2 regions of the Mesobacillus sp. AQ2 genome follow, and region 2 is predicted to be linked to the other one. Evidence: riboswitches for the same ligand, from Rfam matches in the RefSeq annotation. Region 2 holds a riboswitch; the other holds the start of a gene.

Region 1 (4,216 bases), 410 kb from region 2:
TTGCCTTTTTTAGGAATGCACCCGTGTTGTTGGACTTCCTGGATTCAGGCATATGTAAAAAAATCCCCTCTTAATGGAAAGTACCTGGCCATTAAGAGAGGGATTTTTTGTTATTGAAAATTTATTTCTGCGGCGATAGTTCACTTTCTATGACCCATTTATGGTTTTTTACTTCTTTACCTGTTTCAGTATTTTTGAAATCTACCATATAAACCGTTGTTTCTTCGGCTGAATCAATTACAGCAGTGGCTCCATTCATCCCCTTCATATGGTCTGCATTCAATTTGACTTCATCGCCAGGCTTGAATGGTTCTTTGCCTGCGTTCTCAATTTCTTCATGAATGACCCATTTATGGTCCTCTACGCGTTCACCACCATTTGTAGGAGTATAGGAAACCGAATAAACTGTTGTATTATAGGCTCCTGCAATGGTTGCAACTGCCCCGTCCATTCCCTTCATATGTTTTGCGTGCATGACAGCTTGGCTCCCAACCGGGTAGGTTGGATTTTCCGCAACTTCTAGTTCTTCGGGAACCTCACCTGAACTTGAATGATCCATTTCCATATGTTCATTGGATTCTTCCGTTTTTTTATCTGCGTTATTTTCAGGTGGAGCTGAAGTGTTGTTGTTTCCGTTACAAGCAGATAAAACGAGAGCCATAATCAGAGTGATTATAATGGACAAAAATTTATTGGATTTCATTAAAAATCATCCTTTCTTCTATTTGGATTTTTTAATCAATACAATTCCCTTTGCAATAGGATGGTTCGATTGGGTTTCAACTGAATATGCCAGGGTTAAAAGTTCTTCCTCACTTATTCCCTGGACAGGAAAAATATCTGTTACTCCGAAGTTTCCCTCGGTTAGTGTCCCCGTGTTATCAAAAACAATCCGAACTCCTTTATATGTCCCTTCGGATGCCACTCTATTAGGAATTAACAATCCCTTTTTCGCTGCTATGGCGGTTGACCGTGATGTTACTAAAGGACCCGCCAAACCAAGTGCATGGGGGCAAGCGATAATTAAAACAGTAACCATTCGTTCCAAAGCAAATTCGAAATCACCTGTGGCAGCCCAATAGGCAAGTGTAATGATACCCGCAAGAACTGCTGCGCAAAATAGCCATTTATGCCATTGTGGTTCCTCCTTTCAGAAGTATCAAAGTTAACCATTATTTTTCCGAAAACAATGTCCTAATCGCGTGATAAGCATTCGATATTTTTATACCCTACACCCCTATCGTAAAACTTATTTTTTATATGGCTTTCTAACAGAAGAGGTACTGTATGAACTTGAAATGAGGGATTTTTTAAAAATGATTAATAACATAAGTCAACCAGCCTTTACGAAGCTGTGTTAATCGTCTTCATGTTTTTAGAATAATGATAGAATTTCATGTAATTATTTGTACTCTCTAAGGAAGAGGGAGAATTTGGTCGGTATTTGTCTAAGGGCTTCTTTAGCTAAACTCCTTGAAAGTGTGTTCTATTGTCCATATAGGCAATAAGCACTCTATTGCTTAAAAAACTTTTCTTTATTTTTCGTATTGTGTATACTCGAAGGGAACTGAATAGCAATAACTAGGGGTGCCCAATAGCTTGGGCTGAGAAAGGGACGCGTTAAAGTTCCTTGACTCTTTGGACCTGATCTGGATCATACCAGCGTGGGGAAGTTGACAAGTGCACAGTCTTTTTGTGCAGAGACATTCGCGGTTAAAGCCGGTCCATCTTTATGTGGGCCGGCTTTTTTACATACTAGGGAACTTCCCAGGTGCCAGATCTCGTCCCTCAATTTTAAAAAAGGGAGAGATGATCAGTGAAAACAGCAAAATCATTAAACCAGGACAGCATTTCGATTATGGCAAGCTTCTCTGGGAGCAAAAAAGTCTATGTGGAGGGCTCGCAGCCTGATATTAGGGTTCCGATGCGAGAGATTGAATTAAGTCCGACCAGCGGATCTTTTGGAGAGGAAACCAATGAGCCGGTTCGCGTATATGATACGAGCGGTCCCTATACGGATCCTGCTTATACACCCGATCTTAGAAAGGGTCTTCCTCCACTGAGGAGCAGGTGGATTCAGAGACGAGGGGATGTTGAAGCGTATGAGGGCCGGAAAATAAAGCCCGAGGACAATGGATACTCAAGTGAGCATGACCCGCGGGCAAATGATAAGGTTTTTCCGGACCTATCGCGTAAGCCATTGAGGGCGAAGGAAGGGAAGAATGTTACCCAGCTGCATTATGCCAAAAAGGGAATCATTACGCCGGAGATGGAGTTCATAGCGATACGGGAGAATATGGACCCGGAATTTGTGAGATCTGAAGTGGCAAGGGGCAGGGCCATCATTCCTTCCAATATCAATCATCCTGAGACTGAACCCATGATTATCGGCAGGAACTTTCATGTCAAAATAAATGCGAACATTGGGAACTCGGCCGTCTCCTCGTCCATTGAGGAAGAAGTGGAAAAAATGACGTGGGCTACCCGATGGGGTGCAGATACAATCATGGATTTGTCTACAGGAAAAAACATTCATACGACACGCGAATGGATTATCCGGAATTCAGCTGTTCCGGTTGGCACTGTTCCGATTTACCAGGCGCTTGAAAAAGTGAATGGCATTGCTGAGGACCTTAGCTGGGAAGTGTTCAAAGATACCCTGATTGAACAAGCTGAGCAAGGGGTTGACTACTTTACCATCCATGCAGGCGTCTTGTTGCGGTATGTTCCGCTGACTGCCAGACGATTGACCGGAATTGTCTCAAGAGGCGGTTCGATCATGGCACAATGGTGCCTTCATCACCATAAAGAAAACTTCCTTTATACACACTTTGAAGAAATCTGCGAAATCATGAAGGCATATGATGTGGCCTTCTCTCTGGGAGATGGTTTGCGCCCGGGATCGATTGCTGATGCCAATGACGAGGCCCAATTTGCTGAGCTCAAAACACTTGGGGAGTTGACGAAGCTTGCGTGGAAGCATGATGTACAGGTAATGGTTGAGGGACCCGGGCATGTTCCGATGCATTTAATCAAGGAGAACATGGATAAGCAGCTGGAGATTTGCCAGGAAGCTCCATTTTATACACTAGGACCGCTAACCACTGACATCGCGCCGGGATATGACCACATTACATCTGCGATCGGAGCTGCGATGATCGGCTGGTACGGTACAGCTATGCTCTGTTACGTAACGCCAAAGGAACATTTGGGACTGCCGAACAAAGACGATGTGCGTGAGGGTGTGATCACCTACAAAATTGCCGCCCATGCCGCTGATCTGGCAAAGGGCCATCCTGGAGCGCAAAAAAGGGACGATGCCCTGTCGAAAGCCCGTTTTGAATTCCGTTGGAGAGATCAGTTCAATCTTTCATTGGATCCTGAACGCGCATTGGAATACCACGACGAAACATTGCCGGCTGAAGGTGCAAAAACTGCTCACTTCTGTTCTATGTGCGGACCTAAATTCTGCAGCATGAGAATCTCCCATGATATCCGGAACTATGCAAAAGAGCATAAGCTAGAGCCGGAGGACGCAATCAAGAGGGGACTTGTTGAAAAAGCAGAGGAATTTAAAAAAGCCGGAGGAAAGCTTTATCAATAAGAACTGATTAAAAAGGCGAGCCGCTTTCTATTTTTATCTAGTAATCTCTTAAGTCCGTCTTTTTGCGCCTATTTTCACACCTTTAAGTCGATGAATACATCGTTCAGGTAACTTTTTCCCAAACTCATGGAATGGTCATTTAGCATTTTTTACAGGTTTAATTGATTAGTAATTCCGTATGCGAAGGGGATAAATTGTCTATTAAGAGCCATTTCACTTTCTCTGTTGCGTTTCAATCATAAACTGGGGCCAGCGTGAATGTCACGATTAGTGTTGGGCCTCGGTAAGGAAAACTTCTTCAAAGCAGCAGATGACAGCTTGTATCAAGCGAAAAGGAACGGCAAGAATCAAACCATAATCGCGGAAATATCCAAAAAAGAACCTGTGTAGACGACTCGAAACGGAGTCAATTACACAGGTATTTTTGTACATCATGTTTCTTTAATGAGGGTCGGGGAATACATTACACTTAAGGGTGTGAGACTACAGAACCGTCCCTCTGTCTAAAAGAAAATGATCTTCTTTTCACGTCTGCCAGCTTCATTTTACTCTATATGGTTGAAGCTGTAGGTTAAGTCCTGCTGCCTTAGGGAGCAGGAGTATGATGACATA
Region 2 (4,216 bases):
AGGCCCAGTGATTAGTCGGCCCATGTCCATGTCCATTTCCGATCATCAGCGGGTTGGCAATGGCTGCCTGGATGAACTCCTTAGCCACCGAAACCGCTTGATGGACCGAAGAACCTTTTGCAAGCTGTGCTGTGATAGCTGCAGAAAAAGTACAGCCTGTTCCATGGGTGTTATTCGTTTCAATCCTTGAAGTGGAGAAGTAAGCAAATTCCTTTCCGTCAAAGAGGACATCAATAGATTCGTTTGTTTCCTCATCATGGCCGCCTTTTATCACTACATTTTTCGCTCCAAGGGCATGGATTCGTTTGGCCGCTTCCTTTTTTTCATCCGTACCGCGAATCGACATGCCTGTCAGCACTTCGGCTTCGGGGATATTCGGGGTGATGATGTGACAGAGCGGAAGCAAATGTTTTTTCAGGGCCGATACAGCCTCCTGCTGGAGCAATGAGGCTCCTCCCTTCGCAATCATGACAGGATCGACAACAACCTTATCCCAGCCGAACTGCTTTATTTTTTCCGAGACCGCTTGTATGATTTCCGCGTTAAAAAGCATTCCTGTTTTCAGGGCATCCGCTCCAATGTCCTCACCGACTGATTGGATCTGTTCGCCTACCGCCTCAGGGCTCATCGGAAAAACTCCCTGGACACCAAGCGTATTTTGCGCGGTAACAGCAGTCAGGGCAGATGTGCCAAATACCTTCAGTTCCTGGAATGTCTTCAGGTCAGCCTGGATTCCGGCTCCGCCGCCGCTGTCAGATCCTGCGATTGTCAGTGCTTTTTTCATATTCATTACCTCCATTTTTCGAAAGAACTTTTATTGTAGATTTCCTCAGCATCCAAATGGTAGAGCTGGTTCAGGAACTCCACTTGAAAACTCCCTGGTCCCTGCAAGGCACTTTTGTCAGCGGCAACTTCGGCTGCCACTCCGTAAATGCTCAATGCAGCAGTTGCTGCTTTCAAAAAATCCTTTTCCACTGCTGTGAATGCCCCGATTACTGAGGTCAGCAGACATCCAGCACCGGTTACCTTCGTAAGGATTGGGTGTCCATTTCTGACGACAAACGTAGATTTCCCATCTGTAATAACGTCTTCTTTCCCTGTCAGTGCCACAATTGTGTTCAATTTTTGGGCAGCGGATTCTGCCAGCTCGATCACATCCCCATCTGAATCCCCTGCGTCAACACCCCGTATGTTCCAGACTTCCCCTGCTACATTGGCAATTTCCGCGGCATTTCCTCTGATGACCGAAATCTCCAGTTCGTCCATCAGCCTTATTGCAGTTTCCGTGCGATAAGCAGTCGCCCCGGCACCAACCGGATCAAGAATGACTGGAACTCCATGCTCATTTGCCGCTTTACCGGCAATCGACATGGATTCGACGACTTGTGGCCTCAACGTACCAATATTCAGCACAAGGCTGCCCGCTATGCTTGCCATTTCGGCAACTTCCTCTTGTGCATAGGCCATCACTGGAGATGCACCAAGAGCCAGCAGCCCATTGGCCGTAAAATTCGTGACCACAACATTCGTGATGTTATGTACAAGTGGATTCTCTCTGCGGACCTTCTCCAGCAAACCAGCAATCTCTCGTTTTTCCATTCCAATTCCTCCTTCATCCATCCTCAGACCGCCATCTGCGACCTCAATTCCTTCTCCTTAATCCATCACCAGGCCGCCGTCTACGACCATATTTTGTCCGGTAACTGCACGCGCCCATGGTGAGGCGAAGAACAAAATTGAGTCTGCAACTTCTGCGGGATCGGTGACTTTTCTAAGAGGTGTGGACGATTCGATTAGCTGGAATACTTCCTCAGAAGTAGCTGAGCTTGCGTCGGTCATTTTTAGCAGTCCTCCCGAAACCATATTGACGGTAATGCCATACTTTCCAAGATCAATCGCCATATTCCTTGTGAATCCCAGCAGCGCAGCCTTGCTTGTTGTGTAGTCATGGTAGGCGACAACCGGATTCTGGAAGAGGTTCGTGCCAATATTGATGATTCTGCCAAACTTCTTTTCTTTCATATTTGGCAATCCCGCCTGGATGGTATTCAATGAACCGCGGACAGCTCCTTCAAGCTGCTGTTGGTAATCCTCCCAGCCTACTGCAAAAGCATCCTTATTCGCCACAGGATCAAACTTGAAATTGACCAGTGCATTATTGACGATGGTCGTAATCGGTGTCCCAAAATGTTCTTTTGCCAACCTGAACATGCTTTTGACCTGTGCAGGATCACGCACATCCGCCCTGAGAGCAAGGGCATTTTCGCCAATGGTCTCTGTCAGAGCCTTTGCCTTTTCTTCATTCTGAAAATAGTTGATGACAACTTTTGCACCTTCCCTTGCAAAAGCTTTGACCGTTTCTGCACCAAGGCCACGGCTTCCTCCAGTTATTAAAACTACTTGATCTTTTAACTCCATTTGTGTCAACCTCCTTAAAATATAAAAAGCCAGATCCATATATAATGGACCTGGCTTAAAAGCAAAGTAAGAAAATTTCTCTCACACTACTTTCCTACGCTGGTATTACCCAGATCAGGTCCGAAGGGTTAAAAGACTTAGCGTCTTCCTCTCAGCCCGCAGCAGGGCACCCCTAGTAGTAAATCGAATATTCAATTGTCTTTATCCTAGCCTTATCTCCTATATATGTAAAGTAAAAAGTTCATATTCTGCTATTTTTCAGTTCTTCTTTGATTTCTTCCAGTAGACTAAGCTGCTGGTCCTGCTTTTGGATGATACTTGCAGTTAATTTTTGCAGTGTAATCGTTATCGACCAGAGTGACAGCAGCAAAACAATGATGACGCCAAGATCAATCATCTTTCTTTTTCCCTTCGGTTAAATCGTCAAATGGAGTGTAATGATTGCTTGGCAAATTACCGGAGCGGATTATCTTGAAAATCAGATAAAACACGACAAACAGCACTATGAACGTGAAAAAATACCCCATACTGTCCAGCCTCCTTTACTTTCATTATACAATAAACATGATACAAAAAATGGAATTTTCATTCTTTTTAAAATGGTCTTCTTGATCATCTATGCTAATATGAAAATATACATATGAATGGGAGATGAAAGCAATGAAAAACGAGATAATCGAAAGATTCACCTCTTATGTCAAAATCGACACACAGTCCAATGAAAACAGCGAGAAAACTCCATCGACCGAAGGCCAGCTCACCCTTGCCAATATGCTTGTCGAGGAACTAAAATCGATTGGCATGGAGGAAGTCACGATTGATGAAAACGGTTATGTGATGGCAACACTTCCTGCAAATACCGATAAGGAAGTCCCAACGATCGGGTTCCTTGCCCACGTCGATACGGCAACTGATTTTACAGGCAAAAATGTCAACCCGCAGGTTGTCGAAGACTTCGATGGCAATCAGATCATCCTGAATAAGGAGCAGAATATCATCCTGTCGCCAGCGGATTTCCCTGAACTGCCTCAATATAAAGGCCATACATTGATTACGACCGATGGAACGACTCTTCTCGGTGCTGACAACAAAGCAGGGATTGCCGAAATCATGACGGCGATGGCTTATTTGATCAAGCACCCTGAAATCAGGCATGGTAAAATCCGTGTTGCTTTCACCCCGGATGAAGAGATTGGCAGAGGCCCTCATAAGTTTGATGTAAAAGCATTCAATGCAAAATTCGCCTACACCGTTGATGGCGGCCCGCTTGGCGAGCTGGAGTATGAAAGCTTTAACGCAGCCGGCGCCAAGGTGACTTTTAAAGGAAAGAACGTCCACCCCGGAACAGCAAAGGGCAAAATGGTGAACTCCGCCAAAATCGCGATGGAATTTAACAGCAAGCTTCCTGCCGAAGAAGCGCCTGAGCATACAGAAGGATATGAAGGCTTCTTCCACCTGAGCTCGATTAATGGGGATGTCGAGGAGACGACGCTGAGCTACATCATCCGTGATTTTGACCGTGACAGCTTCCAGGCACGCAAGGAATTGATGCAGAAAATCACCAATGAACTAAGGCTTACATACGGCGAAACCCGGGTTGAACTTGAAATGAACGACCAGTACTACAACATGAAGGATAAAATCGAGCCAGTAAAAGAAATTGTCGACATCGCCTATGAAGCAATGGAAAACCTCGGCATCAAGCCAATCGTCAAACCAATCCGCGGCGGCACTGACGGCTCTCAGCTAAGCTATATGGGATTGCCGACACCGAATATTTTTACCGGCGGAGAGAATT

What was found. Region 2 has a riboswitch for thiamine pyrophosphate ahead of QNH36_RS05430 (3-oxoacyl-ACP reductase). Riboswitches for the same ligand answer to the same signal wherever they lie in the genome.
Region 1: it holds a riboswitch for thiamine pyrophosphate, as region 2 does, so the genes downstream of both, thiC (phosphomethylpyrimidine synthase ThiC) here and QNH36_RS05430 (3-oxoacyl-ACP reductase) in region 2, are expected to answer to the same signal.

What each region holds. Positions count from the first base shown of each region.
Region 1 is NZ_CP126080.1:689,033-693,248, forward strand. Features, by position in the region: gene QNH36_RS03465 (YdhK family protein) at 122-703, opposite strand; gene QNH36_RS03470 (HAD family hydrolase) at 722-1,039, opposite strand; TPP riboswitch at 1,574-1,688, shown strand; gene thiC (phosphomethylpyrimidine synthase ThiC) at 1,859-3,604, shown strand; gene QNH36_RS03480 (hypothetical protein) at 3,863-3,994, shown strand.
Region 2 is NZ_CP126080.1:1,094,212-1,098,427, reverse strand. Features, by position in the region: gene thiD (bifunctional hydroxymethylpyrimidine kinase/phosphomethylpyrimidine kinase) at 1-790, opposite strand, end outside; gene thiM (hydroxyethylthiazole kinase) at 790-1,599, opposite strand; gene QNH36_RS05430 (3-oxoacyl-ACP reductase) at 1,657-2,418, opposite strand; TPP riboswitch at 2,493-2,602, opposite strand; gene QNH36_RS05425 (hypothetical protein) at 2,660-2,815, opposite strand; gene QNH36_RS05420 (DUF3951 domain-containing protein) at 2,808-2,945, opposite strand; gene pepT (peptidase T) at 3,079-4,216, shown strand, end outside.